Regions from separate parts of the Enterococcus innesii genome, predicted to be linked through region 2. Evidence: predicted binding sites of a transcription regulator. Region 2 holds the regulator's gene; each other region holds the start of a gene.
The links. Region 2 encodes CtsR, which represses protease genes until heat stress. Its sites were predicted from a motif close to TTGGTCAAAAAAGGTCAAANA; they were not measured.
Positions count from the first base shown of each region.

Region 1: the regulator CtsR is predicted to act here: its motif matches at 2,969-2,989, upstream of ENLAB_RS01665 (ATP-dependent Clp protease ATP-binding subunit).
Region 3: the regulator CtsR is predicted to act here: its motif matches at 3,497-3,517, upstream of clpP (ATP-dependent Clp endopeptidase proteolytic subunit ClpP).

Region 1 is NZ_AP025635.1:337,816-343,797, forward strand. Features, by position in the region: gene ENLAB_RS01645 (LTA glycolipid anchor biosynthesis glycosyltransferase, IagA/BgsA family) at 1-221, opposite strand, end outside; gene ptsP (phosphoenolpyruvate--protein phosphotransferase) at 486-2,213, opposite strand; gene ENLAB_RS01655 (phosphocarrier protein HPr) at 2,213-2,479, opposite strand; gene ykzS (protein YkzS) at 2,640-2,831, opposite strand; gene ENLAB_RS01665 (ATP-dependent Clp protease ATP-binding subunit) at 3,102-5,360, shown strand; gene ENLAB_RS01670 (DUF1827 family protein) at 5,512-5,823, shown strand; gene ENLAB_RS01675 (helix-turn-helix domain-containing protein) at 5,961-5,982, opposite strand, start outside.
Region 2 is NZ_AP025635.1:1,891,199-1,897,180, reverse strand. Features, by position in the region: gene rsmB (16S rRNA (cytosine(967)-C(5))-methyltransferase RsmB) at 1-13, shown strand, start outside; gene ENLAB_RS08810 (Stp1/IreP family PP2C-type Ser/Thr phosphatase) at 28-768, shown strand; gene pknB (Stk1 family PASTA domain-containing Ser/Thr kinase) at 765-2,768, shown strand; gene ENLAB_RS08800 (CtsR family transcriptional regulator) at 2,992-3,459, shown strand; gene ENLAB_RS08795 (ATP-dependent Clp protease ATP-binding subunit) at 3,465-5,945, shown strand.
Region 3 is NZ_AP025635.1:2,675,722-2,681,703, forward strand. Features, by position in the region: gene ENLAB_RS12495 (ABC transporter ATP-binding protein) at 1-355, shown strand, start outside; gene ENLAB_RS12500 (ABC transporter ATP-binding protein) at 352-2,109, shown strand; gene ENLAB_RS12505 (gamma carbonic anhydrase family protein) at 2,172-2,765, shown strand; gene clpP (ATP-dependent Clp endopeptidase proteolytic subunit ClpP) at 2,827-3,417, opposite strand; gene ENLAB_RS12515 (hypothetical protein) at 3,593-4,111, shown strand; gene ENLAB_RS12520 (glycerophosphodiester phosphodiesterase) at 4,335-5,084, shown strand; gene miaA (tRNA (adenosine(37)-N6)-dimethylallyltransferase MiaA) at 5,081-5,982, shown strand, end outside.

The DNA of each region.
Region 1 (5,982 bases), 1.6 Mb from region 2:
TGGTAAATCACTTTTTTCCCTTGTCTTTTGGCTTTGTTGACCATATGCATACTATTGATTCCATACGTGTTGATGTGAAGAATGTCATAATCCTCATCATTTTTATCAAGAGTAAAAGGAATCCCGACAGATGTCAGCGCTCGTTGCTGATGAGCCAATGCGCGACCGATACCTGATTTAGCTAATAATTTTTCTCCTTCAAAATAAAGAAGTACTTTCAAAGATGATTCCTCCTTGGAAATGCTTATATCTGATATTAGTATACCATAGGCGATCGCAGAGATACTCCTACCATGGTCCTAGATTTTGTTCCCCATTTAACCATGATACGGGAAAAACTCAGGGAATCATAGCTTAATTCCAAGATATGACAAAACTGTTCGTTTTCTGAAAAAAGTAGTAAGTTGTTGCAAGTCTAATCAAACAAAATGTCTTCTTAAAACAAAAAAGGCAACAAGCAAAAATTGCTTGTTACCTAGAAATGATTAGTTTACATACTGTTCGATTAACTCTACAACTTCTTCCATTGTATCGCAATCTTCTAAAGCACGTTTTGCTAATTCTTGCATGTCAGTCGTTGACAAGCGTTTCATTAAGCTACGTGTTTTCAGAACAGATGTTGCACTCATTGAGAACTCATCTAAGCCCATACCTACAAGAAGTGGCACAGCAGTTTGATCGCCGGCCATTTCTCCACACATACCAGCCCATTTTCCTTCAGCATGCGCTGAGTCGATCACGTTTTTGATCAAACGTAAAATTGATGGGTTGTATGGTTGGTACAAGTAAGACACGCGCTCATTCATGCGGTCTGCAGCCATTGTGTATTGGATCAAGTCATTGGTACCAATACTGAAGAAGTCAACTTCCTTGGCGAACTTGTCTGCTAAGACAGCTGCTGCTGGAATTTCGATCATGATTCCGACTTGGATCTCGTTAGAAATCTCAACGCCTTCGTCAATCAATTTTTGACGCTCTTCTTCATACATTTTCTTCGCTGTACGGAACTCTTTCAATGTTGCCACCATTGGGAACATGATACGCAAGTTGCCGTGAGCAGAAGCACGTAACAACGCACGAAGTTGGGTACGGAACATGTCGTCCCCAAGTTCAGATAAGCTGATACGCAATGCACGATAGCCTAAGAAAGGATTCATTTCGTGAGGCAATTTTAGGTAAGGAAGTTCTTTATCGCCACCGATATCCATTGTACGGACAACCACTGGTTTGCCAGCCATTCCTTCTAAAACTGCTTTGTATGCTTTGTATTGGTCTTCTTCTGTTGGGAAATCAGGAGAATCCATGTACAAGAATTCAGTCCGGTATAAACCGACTGCTTCTGCACCATTGTTGTGGACACCTTCTAAATCTTTTGGCGTTCCAATGTTTGCAGCCAATTCAAAGTGCTTGCCATCAGCCGTAACTGTTTCAGCATCTTTCAATTTTTCCCATTCTGCTTTTTGTTCTGCGTAGGCTTTCCCAGCTTCAACAAATTCAGCTGCTTGGTCATCTGTCGGGTTGACGATAACGTCACCGATAATGCCGTTAACAGCTAAGATGTCGCCCGCTTTCACTTTTGCAGTGATCTCCATCGTTCCAACGATTGCTGGGATTTCAAGAGAACGTGCCATGATTGCGGAATGAGAAGTACGTCCACCGATATCTGTTACAAAAGCTTTTACAAAGTTGCGGTCTAATTGTGCAGTATCACTTGGTGTCAAGTCATGCGCAACAACGACTACTTCTTCGTTGATCATTGAAGGATTAGGCAAAGTCACATTTAACAAATGCGCCAAGATACGTTTCGCAACATCTTTGATGTCAGCTGCCCGTTCTTGCATGTAAGCATTGTCATCCATTGCTTCAAACATACCAATATACATGTCAGTAACTTCTTTCAACGCAGCTTCTGCATTGACTTTGTTATCTGTCACGTTTTGTTTGATTTGACCGATCATCTCAGGATCTGAAAGAACCATTAAATGAGCATCAAATACTTGTGCTTCTGCTTCACCTAAAGTTTGTGCTGCTTTGTCACGGATTTGTTGTAATTCCGCTGTTGACTTCGCTAGCGCATCATCTAAGCGTGCTTCCTCTGCTGCAGTATCTTCAACTGATACTTTTGAAAAAGATAAATCAGGTTGTACTAACAGGTAGGCTTTCGCAACGGCTACACCATCACTAGCAGCAATTCCTTTTAGCATCTCAACCATTATTCAGACAAACCTTCTTTTTTCATTGTTTCTACGATTGCAGCGATTGCATCTGCTTCGTCAGCACCTTCAGCAGTGATAGTAACATCAGAACCTTGGCCAACACCTAATGACATTACGCCCATGATTGATTTAAGGTTTACTGATTTACCTTTGTACTCTAAGTTGATATCAGAGTTAAATTTGCTTGCTGTTTGAACCAATAATGTAGCTGGACGTGCGTGAATCCCTGTCTCAGCAACTACGTGAAAATCTTTCTTTTCCATATTGATCAATCTCCTTTATGATACGTTTTTTTGTGTGAAGGCAAAATTTCCATGCATGCAATGACACCCGAAAAAAATCGCCCTTTCAACTGTTAAGATTACCATTTTTTTCATCGATAGACAACCGTTTTCTCTTAAATAAACGATTGAAATAAATGTCCTATTTATTTTCTTGTACATAACGGTAGATGATCTTCCCGTTTAACCCCGCTTCTCCGACAAAAGAAGACCGATCTTCCAGCTGGAGCCAGACATCTCTAAATGCCAGAAATTCCGGCTGTTGAACAATCAATTCTTTGATCTCTCCATTGCGTAAACGCACTACTTCTACAGCAAAATCTCTGTTCTCCATCGTCCATTCTCACCTCTTTCTTTCTATTATAATTGAATTGATTTCTATTTAAAAGACGCTTTTGTAGATGAAAAAGCAGCGAGAACTTTTCAGAGTAAAATTCTTGCAGTCTGACAAAAAGTTAGTATAATAGAATTATGGTCAGTAAAGGTCAATAATACATTGCCTCGAAGGTGACCGTTTCTTTGCCCACAGCCCCTTTTCTTTTACAAGCGATCAAAAGCGCCGTAAAATAGGGTTGTTGGAACAAATATGAAAGGTCGTGAATCTATGCTTTGTCAAAATTGCGGCAAAAATGAAGCTTCAATTCATTTATATGCCAATGTCAATGGTCAAAGAAAACAACTCGATTATTGTCAAAGTTGTTACCAAAAATTAAAAGCTCAATCTGGGAATGCTGCAGCTGCAATGGCGCAAGATCCTTTTGGATTTGGCAATCTTGATGATCTATTCCGTCAAATGTCTCGTCAAATGCAGCAAGGAAATACCCCTTATGAACAAACTCCACCGACACAAACCGGCGGTAACGGTTTTGTCGGCGGTCAGCCTCCACGCAATAACCAAGCACCTGCAGGTTTGTTAGGAGAATACGGCATCAATATTACCCAAATGGCTCGTGATGGCGAAGTCGATCCAGTCGTTGGTCGTGATTCAGAGATCAAACGAGTGATCGAGATCCTTAATCGCCGAACCAAAAATAACCCTGTTCTTATTGGTGAACCCGGAGTTGGGAAAACTGCCGTCGTTGAAGGGTTAGCCCAAAAAATCGTTGATGGCGATGTGCCACAAAAACTGATGGACAAAGAAGTCATTCGCCTAGACGTTGCCTCTCTTGTGCAAGGTACAGGTATTCGTGGCCAATTTGAAGAACGCATCCAAAAATTGATTGAAGAAATCAAGCAAGCAGAAAACGTGATTTTGTTTATTGATGAAGTCCATGAAATCGTTGGCGCTGGTGCAGCTGGCGACGGAAATATGGATGCTGGAAACATTTTAAAACCAGCGCTTGCCCGTGGAGAACTACAAATGGTCGGAGCAACGACGTTAAATGAATACCGCATTATCGAAAAAGATGCTGCTTTAGAACGCCGTTTGCAACCAGTGCGTGTGGATGAACCTTCTGTTGAAGAAACGATCCGCATCTTAAAAGGTTTGCAACCACGTTATGAAGATTACCATCATGTGAAATATACCGATGAAGCGATCGCAGCTGCCGCTACCCTTTCTAACCGATACATCCAAGACCGATTCTTGCCTGATAAAGCGATCGATCTACTAGATGAAACAGGTTCGAAGAAAAACTTGACGATTCAAATCGTTGATCCAAAAACGATCGAAAAGAAATTACAAGAAGCAGAAGAACAAAAGCAAGCAGCCTCTCGAGAAGAAGATTTTGAAAAAGCTGCTTACTATCGCGATCAAATCAACAAACTGCAAAAAATGAAAGAACGTCAAATCAGCGAAGAAGAAACGCCAGTCATTACTGAAAAAGACATGGAACAAATCGTTGAAGAACGGACGAATATTCCAGTTGGCGAATTGAAAGAAAAAGAACAAACCCAATTAAAAAATCTCGCGGATGACTTGAAAGCAAAAGTTATCGGACAAGATGAAGCGATCGACAAAGTAGCCAAAGCGATCCGCAGAAATCGGGTCGGTTTAGGCAAACAAAATCGTCCGATCGGCTCTTTCCTTTTCGTCGGTCCAACTGGTGTCGGGAAAACGGAATTAGCCAAACAATTAGCTTATGAAATGTTTGGCTCCGAAGAAGCAATGATTCGTTTCGACATGTCAGAATACATGGAAAAACACAGTGTATCAAAATTGATCGGCTCTCCTCCTGGTTATGTTGGCTATGAAGAAGCAGGTCAATTGACTGAAAAAGTTCGTCGGAATCCTTACAGCTTGATTCTATTGGATGAAGTGGAAAAAGCCCATCCTGATGTATTGCATATGTTCTTGCAAATTCTCGATGATGGTCGTTTGACGGATGCCCAAGGACGTACGGTCAGCTTTAAAGATACTCTGATCATCATGACAAGTAATGCCGGAACCGGCAAAGTTGAAGCCAACGTTGGCTTTGGTGCCGCACGCGAAGGCATCACTCGTTCCGTGTTAAATCAATTGAACAATTACTTTACGCCAGAATTTCTCAACCGCTTTGACGGGATCATCGAATTCAAGGCACTAAGCAAGGAAAACTTGTTATCGATCGTGTCACTTATGCTGCATGATGTCAATCAAACCCTTAGTCATCAAAAACTGCATATCGATGTTCCACAAGACGTGCAAGAAAAATTGGTGGATCTTGGTTACAGTGCAACGATGGGTGCTCGCCCGCTGCGTAGAACGATCCAAGATCAAATCGAAGATGGGATTGCAGAATTCTATTTGGAGCATCCGCAAGTGCGTCAGTTAAAAGCCCAATTGGAAGATTCAGATAAGATCATTGTAACTTCCGCTGAATCCCCTGCACCTTCTTCAGAAGCCGACACGACTGAAGAAGAATCTTCGGAAACTAACGAGTAACAAGCTTTAAAAAAGTGTCGTGAACCGTTTCCTTTGCCAGACAACCATGTTTTACCAAAAAATTGGGTAATTCCGAGTTGTCTGGCTTTTCTTTTGAAAAAAAACGCCCTATAATGTTATTAATAAATACATAGAATGTGAGGTGAGTCTGGTGAAATTAATCAATGTTACGAACAGCCATTCTCGACTAGTATTGAATCAACTTGAAAATACCGACGCAGAACTTGTAAAGGTTTACACAGCCGGAGATACGACCGTGATCTTTACCTCAGCGCCGAACCACAATGAAATTCTGCTGATCAATAAAAAACGAAATATTCGCCCGACAGAAGTAGAAGAAATCAAAAATTACTTTCTAAAAAAATTACCTGATGGCTCGTACGATCCTTCAACCATCTCTGTGATCCAAATGCCTGAAGTGGTTGAAATCTCCATCAAAAAATCCTTATCCTCATCCCATTAGTTTAGCCTAATTACGTCTTAAAAAAATATCTATAAAAGATGACTGTCGCAGCCTTCTTTTATAGATATCTTTTTTGTTTGAATGTAACCAAGAATTTACTTAGCCTTTTAATCAAAACTGTACTCTTTCCGCTAATACTAGCTGATTTTTTCTATCGTA
Region 2 (5,982 bases):
ACGCAAAAAGTAACGAGGTGAAAGAAATTGGAGATTCGTTTTCAAACAGATGTCGGCAAACGTCGCAACACAAACCAAGATTTTGCAGCAACCTATGTAAATAAAGCCAATGTGACATTGGCCTTGCTTGCCGATGGCATGGGGGGCCACCGGGCCGGAGATGTCGCTAGCCGTCAAGCAGTCAGTGAGATCGGCACCGCTTGGGAACAGACAGAACTGACAGATAGTGAAAAAACTGCCCAATGGCTGATCCAAAAAATCCAAGCGGAAAGCCAAGTGATTTTCCAAAAAGGACAAGAACAAGAAGAACTTAGCGGCATGGGCACCACGATCATTGCTGTGGCCTTATTAGGCGACCAGTTTACGATCGCCAATGTCGGGGACAGCCGTGCCTATCTTTTACGCAATCAAGTGCTGACCCAAATCACAGAGGACCATTCACTGGTCAATGAATTGGTGAAGTCAGGACAAATCACGGCAGAAATGGCCTTAAATCATCCTCGCAAAAACGTTTTGACCCGCTCAATCGGTATGCCAAGCGAAGTCGAAGTCGATGTGGCGATCCACTTTATTGCAGACGGGGATTATTTGCTGCTGTGTTCAGACGGATTGACCAACATGGTCTCAGATGAAGAGATCACAGCAACGATCCAAGAAACCCCTGAGCTGGAAGAAGCAGTGCAATCATTGATCGATCAAGCCAACGAACGCGGCGGTGTCGACAATATCACGGTATTATTGATTAAAGTTGGAGGAGAGCGCCCATGATCGAAATTGGGAAGAAGATAAACGGCCGATACAAAATCATCGGCAATATCGGCAGCGGCGGAATGGCAAATGTGTTTTTGGCGCATGACTTGATCTTAGACCGTGAAGTGGCAATCAAAGTGCTTCGTTTTGACTTCCAAAACGACCAAAGTGCGATTCGGCGCTTTCAACGAGAAGCCTTGGCGGCGACTGAGCTGGTTCATCCCAACATCGTAACCGTTTATGATGTCGGTGAAGAAGACGGCATGCAGTTTTTGGTGATGGAATATGTCAAAGGAATGGATCTCAAGCGCTATATCCAAACGCACTATCCAGTACCTTATTTGCAGATCGTTGATATCATCCAACAAATCTTATCAGCGGTGGCATTAGCCCATCAGCACCGCATCATTCACCGGGACCTAAAGCCCCAGAATGTGCTGATCAATGAAGACGGCGTGGTGAAAATCACCGATTTTGGGATCGCGATCGCTCTATCAGAAACGTCGATCACCCAAACCAACTCGATGCTAGGCTCGGTGCATTATCTTTCACCAGAACAAGCACGAGGCAGTATGGCCACCAATCAATCAGATATTTATGCGATTGGGATCATTCTCTATGAAATTTTAACCGGCAAAGTACCCTTTGATGGCGAATCAGCCGTAACGATCGCCTTGAAACACTTCCAAGATGAGATCCCGTCGATTCGGATCTATGACAAAAATGTTCCGCAATCGTTGGAAAACGTCGTGTTGAAGGCGACCGCCAAAGAACCGGCGGATCGTTACAAGACCGCCGATGAAATGCGGGCGGATCTCGATACCGTGCTGTCTCCTGAACGGCTCAATGAACCGAGATGGGAACCTCATGCCCTGATGGATGAAACGAGAGTGCTGACCCCTGTGGAAGCAGCCCAAGTCGAAACGCCGCCAGTGGAAGAACCCGTGGCAGAAACGGCTGCGGATCAAGCTGAAGAAGCGGCGCAGCCGAAAAAGAAAAAACGCAAGCGCTGGCTACTGCTGCCAATCATTATGGTGATCGCACTGCTAGGGATAGGCAGTTACTTCCTATTCGGCGGTGGTCGGGGAGATGTGGCAATTCCTGAAGTCAGTGGTCAGACAGAAGCCGCCGCTCGGGCCGAACTGGAAGCCGCCGGTTTGAAAGTGGCAGACGAGGTGGAAGAAATCGAAGATGATGAAGTCGAAGCAGGCAATGTCGTCAAAACCGATCCCCCAGAAGGCAATGAAGTCAAAAAGAATTCCGTCGTGACCCTCTACATCAGTAGCGGAACGAAGAAAATCACCCTTGATGACTATGAAGGCCGTTCCTTTGATGATGTCAAAAAAGAGTTGATCGATTTGGGCTTTGATGAAGACAGAATCAAAGAAGAGCTAGAGTCGTCAGATGATGTCGATGAAGGGGATATTATCAGTCAATCACCAGCAGCAGGGCGGGAAGTTTCCCCAGCAGAAGACGAAATCACCTTTAAGGTCAGCTCCGGACCAGATAGCTTCGCAATGGACAACTATTATGGCATGACAGAGGCAGATGCACGAGCAGCATTGACTTCTCGCGGTGTCGACCGATCACAGATCGAAGTGAACTATCAATCTAGCAGTCAACCATCAGGCACGATCATCGCCCAAGCACCCGCAACAGGTGAAACGGTGGTGACTTCCCAAACGACCATCACTTTGACGGTCAGCAGTGGGCAGGAAATGGTCAATGTACCAAGAATTGTTGGGAAAAGCCAAGCCGATGCAGAAGCAGACTTGAATGAAGCGGGATTGGATTCAACTTTTGAGGAAGAGGACGGCTATAATGACTCGGTACCAGCTGGACATGTTGTCCGTGTCTCTCCAGGTGCTGGGACCTCCGTCGAAGTTGGCTCTACTGTAACGGTCACGATCTCTAGAGGACCTGAACCAGATGATTCGTCCTCATCGACACCAAGCAGTAGTTCAGATGATTCCTCTGATTCAAGCGCTACGAGTGAAAGTAGCTCAGAAAGTGATTAGAAACTAGCTAAAACCAAATACTTTAACCAAGCAGCCTTCGGGGACCAAAGAATTCTCTTTTTGTTCCCCGTCCAGCTGCTTGTTTTTGTTTCTAAACCTAATAGTGAGGCACCGGTGTCTTTAAAATTTCCTTTAGTCCGGCCATTTGTGCAAGCGTACATCTTTCCAAGGATTCAAAAATTGGGTATAATGAAGGTCAGAATTAGTCAAGGGAGGGAATGAATTGAGTCATCACAACACTTCCGATTTGATTGAAGCGTATTTGAAGAAAATTCTTGAAGACAGTGAAACCATTGAGATTCGTCGCGCAGAAATGGCAAATTTGTTCAACTGCGTGCCCTCACAAATAAATTACGTGATCAATACCCGCTTTACCGTTCAAAGAGGCTATGCGGTTGAAAGCAAACGCGGCGGGGGCGGCTATATTCGGATCGAGAAAGTCAAAATTACTGACAGCCACCACTACTTAAAAGAAATGAATCAATTATTCGATGAAACCATCTCGGAAAAAGATGCATATGCAATAATCCAGAAACTTTATGAGGAAGGAATCCTGTCCAAGCGAGAAGGCAATTTATTGTTGACCGTCATCGCGAAAGCAGTTCTAGGACGTTCTCCTTATGAAAATAGAACACGAGCTGATTTGCTCCATGCAATTCTAGAACGATTAAGTTACGAAGACAGGAAGTGAAAGAGATGGATGAATTATTCACCCAACGCGCGAAAGCCGTTTTGGCTATCGCCCAAGAAGAAGCAAAATACTTTAAGCACCAAGCAGTAGGTTCTGAACACATTCTATTGGCATTGGTCATTGAACAAAACGGGATTGCCGGCAAAACCTTGCGGGAAATGAATATCACAGAAAATGATATTCGTGAAGAAATCGAACATTTAACAGGGTACGGCACCGTTCGTCAATATCCAGAAAATGCCTATCTCGCATATTCACCACGAGCAAAACATACATTTGCTTATGCAGGGGATGAAGCCAAACGCTTAGGGGCACCACAAATTGGTACTGAACATCTATTATTAGGCTTATTAAGAGACGAAGACATTTTGGCTTCACGAATCATGCTGAATCTCGGCTTGAGTCTCGCGAAAATGCGTCAGCTTTTGAAGAAAAAAATGGGCTTCAATGAAAGCAAAACCAACGGAAGTGCTGGTCGTCGTCGTCCAGCCCAAGCCAAAGCGCAGCAAGGAACACCGACCTTGGATTCCTTAGCCCGTGATTTGACCAAATTAGCCCGTGAAAAACGCCTAGATCCTGTTGTCGGGCGTGCCAAAGAAGTCAAACGCCTGATCCAGATCCTTAGCCGTCGGACCAAAAACAACCCTGTTCTCGTGGGGGAACCTGGTGTTGGGAAAACCGCGATCGCCGAAGGCTTAGCCCAAAAAATTATCAATGGGGAAGTCCCAGAAGACATGCAAAACAAACGCTTGATGATGCTGGACATGGGGGCTTTAGTTGCCGGAACGAAATACCGTGGGGAATTTGAGGACCGAATGAAAAAAATCATCGATGAGATCTATCAAGATGGTCAAATCATCTTATTCATTGATGAATTGCATACACTGATTGGGGCCGGCGGAGCCGAAGGGGCGATTGATGCCTCGAATATTCTGAAACCAGCCTTAGCCCGTGGAGAATTGCAAACCATCGGTGCCACGACACTAGATGAGTACCAAAAATACATTGAAAAAGATTCTGCATTAGAACGCCGTTTTGCCCGGGTGCAAGTCGACGAACCAACACCAGAAGAAGCGGAAGAAATTTTACGGGGGTTGCGTCCTCGTTATGAAGAACATCATGGGGTGGAAATTTCTGATGATGCGTTACACGCCGCTGTGCAATTGTCCGTACGTTACATCAATTCGCGCCAATTACCAGATAAAGCCATCGATTTGATGGATGAATCAGCAGCCAAAGTGCGTCTAGACAAAACCGATGAAAGTTCGGAATTGGCAGATCTACAAAACGAGATCGCCAACTTGATCGAGGAAAAAGAAGCCGCTATTCGTCAGCAAGATTTTGAAGCAGCAGCTCGTCTACGGATCAAGGAAAAGAAATTGACCCAACAGCTGACGGAAGTAGCGTTTATGGAAGTCAAAGAAGCGTCAGGCTATGCCGATAGTGTTACTGCAGAAGATGTTGCCACGGTCGTTTCCCAATGGACCGGCGTACCTCTGCAGCAGATGGAGAAAAAAGAAAGCGAACGCTTGTTGGATCTTGAAAAGATCTTGCATCAACGGGTAGTTGGCCAAGAAGAAGCGGTCAAAGCAGTCGCTCGTTCGATCCGCCGCGCCCGCAGTGGATTGAAAGACCCCAACCGCCCAATCGGTTCCTTCATGTTCTTAGGGCCGACCGGTGTCGGGAAAACCGAGCTTGCCAAAGCCTTAGCAGAAGCGATGTTTGGCAGTGAAGATGCCTTGGTTCGTGTCGATATGTCCGAATTTATGGAAAAATACAGCACGAGCCGTTTGATCGGTTCACCGCCAGGCTATGTCGGCTACGATGAAGGTGGGCAATTGACGGAAAAAATCCGTTCAAAACCATACTCCGTCATCTTATTGGACGAGGTGGAAAAAGCCCATCCCGATGTCTTCAATATCCTCTTGCAAGTGCTGGATGATGGTCATTTGACAGATGCCAAAGGTCGGAAGGTCGATTTCCGCAACACGATTTTGATCATGACCTCTAATATCGGTGCCCAACAAATCCGCGAAGAAAAAAGCGTTGGTTTTAATGTCACTGATTTAACGAAAGATCACCAAGCGATGCAAAAACGGATCTTAGAAGAGCTGAAAAAAGCCTTCCGTCCAGAGTTCTTGAACCGTGTGGATGAAACAGTAGTCTTCCAATCCTTAGGTGAAGGGGAGATCCACGAGATCGTGAAGATCATGAGCAAAGCGATCATCAAACGATTAGGCAACCAAGACATCCAATTGAAGATCACGCCATCTGCCATCGATGTGATCGGTAAAGCTGGTTTTGATCCAGAATATGGGGCACGGCCGATTCGTCGGGCCTTGCAAAAAGAAGTCGAAGACCGTTTAAGTGAAGCACTCCTATCAGGACAAATTCATTTAGGTGACAAAGTGACGATCGGTGCTTCCAAAGGATCGATCACCCTCAATGTCAAAGAGGGACAAGCACGGGTCTTGCAACAAGTTTAAGTCGAGCCAATAACGGCAGCGGCGTTTCTATGGTCGA
Region 3 (5,982 bases), 780 kb from region 2:
TGATGCTCACTTGGCAGAGGGCGGAACCAACTTCTCTGGCGGACAAAAACAACGTCTAGCGATTGCCCGTGCGGTGATCCGCCAACCAGAGATCTATATTTTTGATGATAGTTTTTCTGCATTGGATTACCAAACGGATGCAAAATTGCGGGCACGCTTGAAAAAAGAAACCACAGAATCGACCGTTTTGATCGTTGCTCAACGAGTAGGTACGATCATGAATGCCGATAAGATCGTCGTCTTGAACGAAGGCGATGTGGTTGGCATCGGCACCCACAAAGAACTGCTGCAAACTTGTCCAGTATACTACGACATTGCGGCGTCACAATTATCAGAGGAGGAGTTGGCACAATGAAAGCAATCTCTTCTTTAAAACGGTTAGGTGCTTACATCAAACCGTACAAAGTACAATTTATCCTAGTCTTGCTGTTTACTGTTGCCACCGTCGGCTTCAATGCGGCAATGCCATATGTTTCTGGATTGCCGACGACAGAGATCAGCCGCAACATCGCTGCAGGCGAAGGCGTTAATTTTGATTACGTGATCCTTTGCTTGATCTGGATCGCAGTCGTTGGTGTCGGTTACTGTTTCTCACAATTGATGTCAGGGCTGCTGATCACCAACGTTGTCCAATCGGCGATGCGAGATCTGCGGCAAGACATTGAAGAAAAAATCAATCGTTTGCCCGTTTCTTACTTCGACCGCAACCAACAAGGGAATATCTTGTCACGGGTGACCAATGACGTGGATGCCGTCAGCGGTGCAATGCAGCAAGCCTTGATCGGTATCGTCAATGCCTTCTTAGGAATCGTTATGGCGGTTTCCATGATGTTTTACATCAATACCTACATGGCATTGGTTTCATTGATCATGATCCCAGCCTCCTTATTGATTTCTCGCACGATCGTCAAAAAGTCGCAAAAAGACTTCCAAGGCATGCAAAATGCGTTAGGGGATCTGAACGGCTACGTACAAGAAAACATGACTGGATTCAGTGTCTTGAAAGTGTATGGACGGGAAAAGCAAACACTTGAAGGGTTTAAAAACGTTAACCACCAGTTGCGCTATTACGGCTTTCGTTCTGCCTTTGTGTCAGGATTGATGATGCCACTGGTGCAAATGACCGCGTACTTTACCTATATCGCAATGGCAGTCATGGGTAGTTTTTACGTAATCAGCGGTGTGATCGTTGTTGGTCAGCTGCAAGCGTTCATTCAATACATCTGGCAAGTCAGTCAGCCAATGGGGAATATAACCCAGTTGTCTTCTGTCTTGCAAAGTGCCTCAGCAGCAGCAAAACGGGTCTTTGAAATATTAGATGAGGAAGAAGAGCCAGTCAATCAAACCGATATCCAATTGCCAGAACAAATCAGAGGCGACGTGACCTTTGAACATGTCGGCTTTGCCTATGATCCGAAAAAACCGTTGATCAAAGACTTGAACTTTGAAGTCAAAGCTGGACAAACCGTGGCGATCGTGGGACCAACAGGTGCTGGGAAAACCACCTTGATCAATTTGTTGATGCGTTTTTATGATGTCAATGAAGGGGCCATCAAGATCGACGGTATCGACACGAAGAAGATGGAACGTCATGATGTCCGTTCATTGTTTGGGATGGTTTTACAAGATGCATGGTTGTATGAAGGCACGATCGGCGACAACATTCGCTTTGGGAAATTAGATGCCACCGATTATGAAGTCGTTGATGCAGCGAAAACCGCCAATGTCGATCACTTCATTCGTACGATGCCGGATGGCTACGAGATGATCATCAATTCTGAAGGCGATAATGTCTCTTTGGGACAAAAACAATTGTTGACCATCGCCCGGGCAGTCATCTCTGATCCAAAGATTTTGATTCTCGATGAAGCCACCAGTTCGGTGGACACCCGCTTAGAAGCGCTGATTCAAAAAGCAATGGATAAAGTGATGGAAGGTCGTACCAGCTTTGTGATCGCCCATCGTTTGTCAACGATTCGTGAAGCAGATCTGATCTTAGTAATGGATCAAGGATCGATCATTGAAAAAGGCAATCACGAAACCTTGTTGGCAGCTGGCGGCTTTTATAGCCAACTGTATCAAAGTCAATTTTCAGAAGAAGCCGAGTAAGCCGAAAAGAGCGTCCAGTCTGACTGGCGCTCTTTTTGCATTGTCGCAAGGGTGGTGCTATAGTGAAAAAAGAAAGCGCAGATCCCTTTATGGATTGGAAGGAGAAGTTGATGGACAAAGAACAATCAGGGAATGAAACCCACAAAACAGTTTCGCCCGCCTCGTTGCAAAGAACACCTTGTTTTGTGGCAAAAAATGCGACGATCGTAGGAAACGTGACTCTAGGAAAAGAGAGTACGGTCTGGTTTCAAGCAGTGATTCGAGGCGATGCCAATCGCATCGAAATCGGCGCGCGTACCAATATTCAAGATGGAACGATCATCCACGTTGATCACGATGCCCCGACGATCGTGGAAGACGATGTGACTGTTGGGCATCAGTGTATGCTTCATGGCTGCACCATCAAAAAAGGGGCGCTGATCGGCATGAGCTCGATCGTTTTGAATCATGCAGTGATCGGCGAAAATAGTTTGTTAGGTGCCGGTTCGTTAGTGACGGAAGGAACCGTCATTCCGCCTAATGTGTTGGCGTTTGGTCGTCCGGCACGAGTGATCCGCCCGTTGACAGAAGAAGAAATCGCCAAAAATCAGGCAAACATCACGCATTACGTGGAAAATGGGTATGCTTACCAACAAGGCCAATATGGCGAAGTCTGACGCCGAATCCAAAGACGCAAAAAGGTGTACGAATTGCTTCGTACACCTTTTTTATGCAAGCTTATTTCAATTTGTTTGATTCCATGATCTCGTCGATCAAGCCGTAGTCTTTGGCTTCTTGTGCGGTCATGAAGTTGTCGCGATCGGTGTCACGTTCAATCACTTCGATTGGTTGACCAGTACGTTCTGACAAGATTTTGTTCAGACGTTCGCGGGTTGCCAAAATGTGGCGGGCAGCAATTTCAATCTCAGTTGCTTGACCTTGTGCGCCACCTAATGGTTGGTGAATCATGATTTCGGCATTTGGTAACGCAAAACGTTTGCCTTTTTCACCAGCGGTCAATAAGAATGAACCCATAGAAGCAGCCATCCCCATAACGATGGTTTGAACATCGGCTTTGATAAAGTTCATGGTATCAAAGATCGCTAGACCAGCAGTAACGCTTCCGCCCGGCGAGTTGATGTACAAGTAGATGTCTTTTTCAGAATCTTGCGCGTCTAAGAATAAAAGCTGAGCAATGATTGAGTTTGCTAAGTCATCGGTTACTTGACCACTCAACATAATGATCCGGTCTTTTAATAGACGAGAATAGATGTCATACGCTCTTTCACCGCGAGATGATTGTTCAATGACTGTAGGAATTAAATTCATAGTGATAGTCCTCCTAAAAATCGTTATAGATATAGTTTAGCATAAAGTTTTCGCAATATCTAAGAGATAGTATACCGATTAGGTCAAGAAAGGTCAAATAAAAAGTTCGTTATCTTTTTTGCGAAACTTTCAAATATGATACAATATGAAAAAAGGAATGAGGAAGGATCGAAGAATGGCAGTAGCAATAGCAGGTTTGATCGGCGTCTTAGTGGGCGCATTGTTAGTAACCATCATTTTTAATTTACGCATTCGGTATGAGGAACAAAAAGAAAAACAACGCCGTTTGTTGGAGCATAAAGTCAAAGAAATCGAAACGCTGGTTTTATTGAATCAAAAAATCAGTGAGATTCTACAAAAACGGGTCATGCTGATGGATGAGTATGTCAGCTTTGATGCCTTTGACGACTGTTATATCACCATCGATGATTTTGCCTATCTACAATCTTTTGCGGCGCAAAACAGTTTTTATCTACCGAATTTTTTCTTGGAAGAATTTTTCAAAAAAATCGGGACACGTCGGGTGATTTTATCCCCAGAGGAAATCGTTAAGATCGGTGGGTATACCTATAAAGGCGGTCGGATCATTATGGAAAATTTCCTTGATCAATTGGTTGAAATGGTCAATGAGCGTAAAAACCAAATGAAAAACATGACGAGCGAACCGTTGACGTATTTTTCAAAAACGATTTGATCCTACTGGTCAGCCATTTGCCTTGGTTAAGGCAACCGTACCAGAGTATCGACGGTTGCGCTTTTTTAACTGATCACACACACTCTTACTGCGATCATAGTAAGGGTGTTTTTCTTTGACCGAAACAAAGCGCTATTATTTATTAAGAGGTTCGAAACAAACAGAGGCTTTTTGGTTCTAGCAGATTCCATGGTAAAATAAAGAGTGAGAATGGAGTGAAAGAATGATGGTACAAATCGTTGCCCACCGCGGGAGTAGCGGCAACCGACCTGAAAACACGCTACCAGCATTTGCGGAAGCGGTGCGGGTCAAAGCTGATATCATTGAGTTAGATGTACATCTATCAAAAGATGGCGGCTTGATTGTCATGCATGATGAAACGGTTGATCGAACGACCAACGGCAAAGGTCGGATCTGTGACCTGACGGTTGCTGAACTAAAAGAACTCAATGCTGGCAGCTGGTTTTCTGAGGAATTCCAAGCCGCCAAAGTCCCCACGCTAAAAGAAGTGTTGGATTTACTTGCAGCGAAGAATTATCGTGGTATTTTGACGATCGAATTAAAAACCGATCATTATGAGTATGAAGGAATCGAAGCCAAAGTATCCGACTTATTGAATAGCCAAGAATGGCCCTTTACTCATTGGTATTGTTCCTTCAATATCGAGACTTTGGATCGGATGCATGCGATCGAACCGGATGCGATCCTTGATTTTATTATGGGACGCGGGGAAGACAAACCACCGTTGGCGCTCAGCCGACCGTATATCGAAGGAATTCATCCGGCCTATCGCTGGGTCCAAGAGACAGCGACGGTCTTGACTGATTTTCCGATTGCGATCCGTCCGTGGACTGTCAATGAAGAAGCGGCGATTCGCACCTGCTTGGCTTTGGGGTTGACCGGGATCATCACCGATTTTCCAGAAAACGCTCGGGCAATTGTGCAGCAGGTCCGCGAGGAAACAAAAGGATGAAAAAAGTCTTAGTGATCGTGGGACCGACCGCAGTCGGTAAAACCGCCTTGAGTATCCAATTAGCTCAAAAATACCATGGGGAGATTATCAGCGGGGATTCCATGCAAATTTATCGACAATTAGATATCGGTACCGCCAAAGTGACGAAGGAAGAAATGGCAGGGATTCCTCATCATTTGATCGATATTCGTGCAATGACGGAAACGTATTCTGCCGCTGATTTCCAGCAAATGGGACGTGAAGCCATTGAGACGATCCAGCAACAAGGAAAGTTGCCGATCGTTGTGGGGGGGACAGGACTATACATCCAAGCGCTTTTGTATGACTTTCGTTTAGGAGTAGAAGAAGGCGACCCAACGATTCGTCAGCGCTATGAACAAGAAGCAGCAGCCATCGGCAAAGAAGCTCTATGGCAAAAGTTGCAGGCGGTCGATCCCTTGGCAGCATCGAAGATCCACTACAACAATGAGCGGAAAGTGATTCGTGCGTTGGAGGTTTTTGAAATGACTGGCGAAAGTATTGCTGCACCAAAAGAAACACCGCAAGTTTTGTACGATTTCTTCATGATTGGTTTAACCACTGAGCGAGAAGTGTTATACCAGCGAATCAATCAGCGAGTGGACTTAATGATGGATCAAGGCTTGATCGAAGAAGCAAAAGCTGTTTTGCAGTATCCAGAAACGCAAGCCGCCAAAGGGATCGGCTACAAGGAATTTTTGCCCTATTTTCACGGGCAGGCCACATTGGATGAAACCATTGAGCAAATCAAGCAAAACTCACGCCGCTACGCCAAGCGGCAGCTGACGTGGTTCAATAACCGAGCACAGCCCCGATGGATTGATTTAGTGAGACAACCTGAAGAACAACGTACCCTTGAAACAGAAATCGACCAATGGTT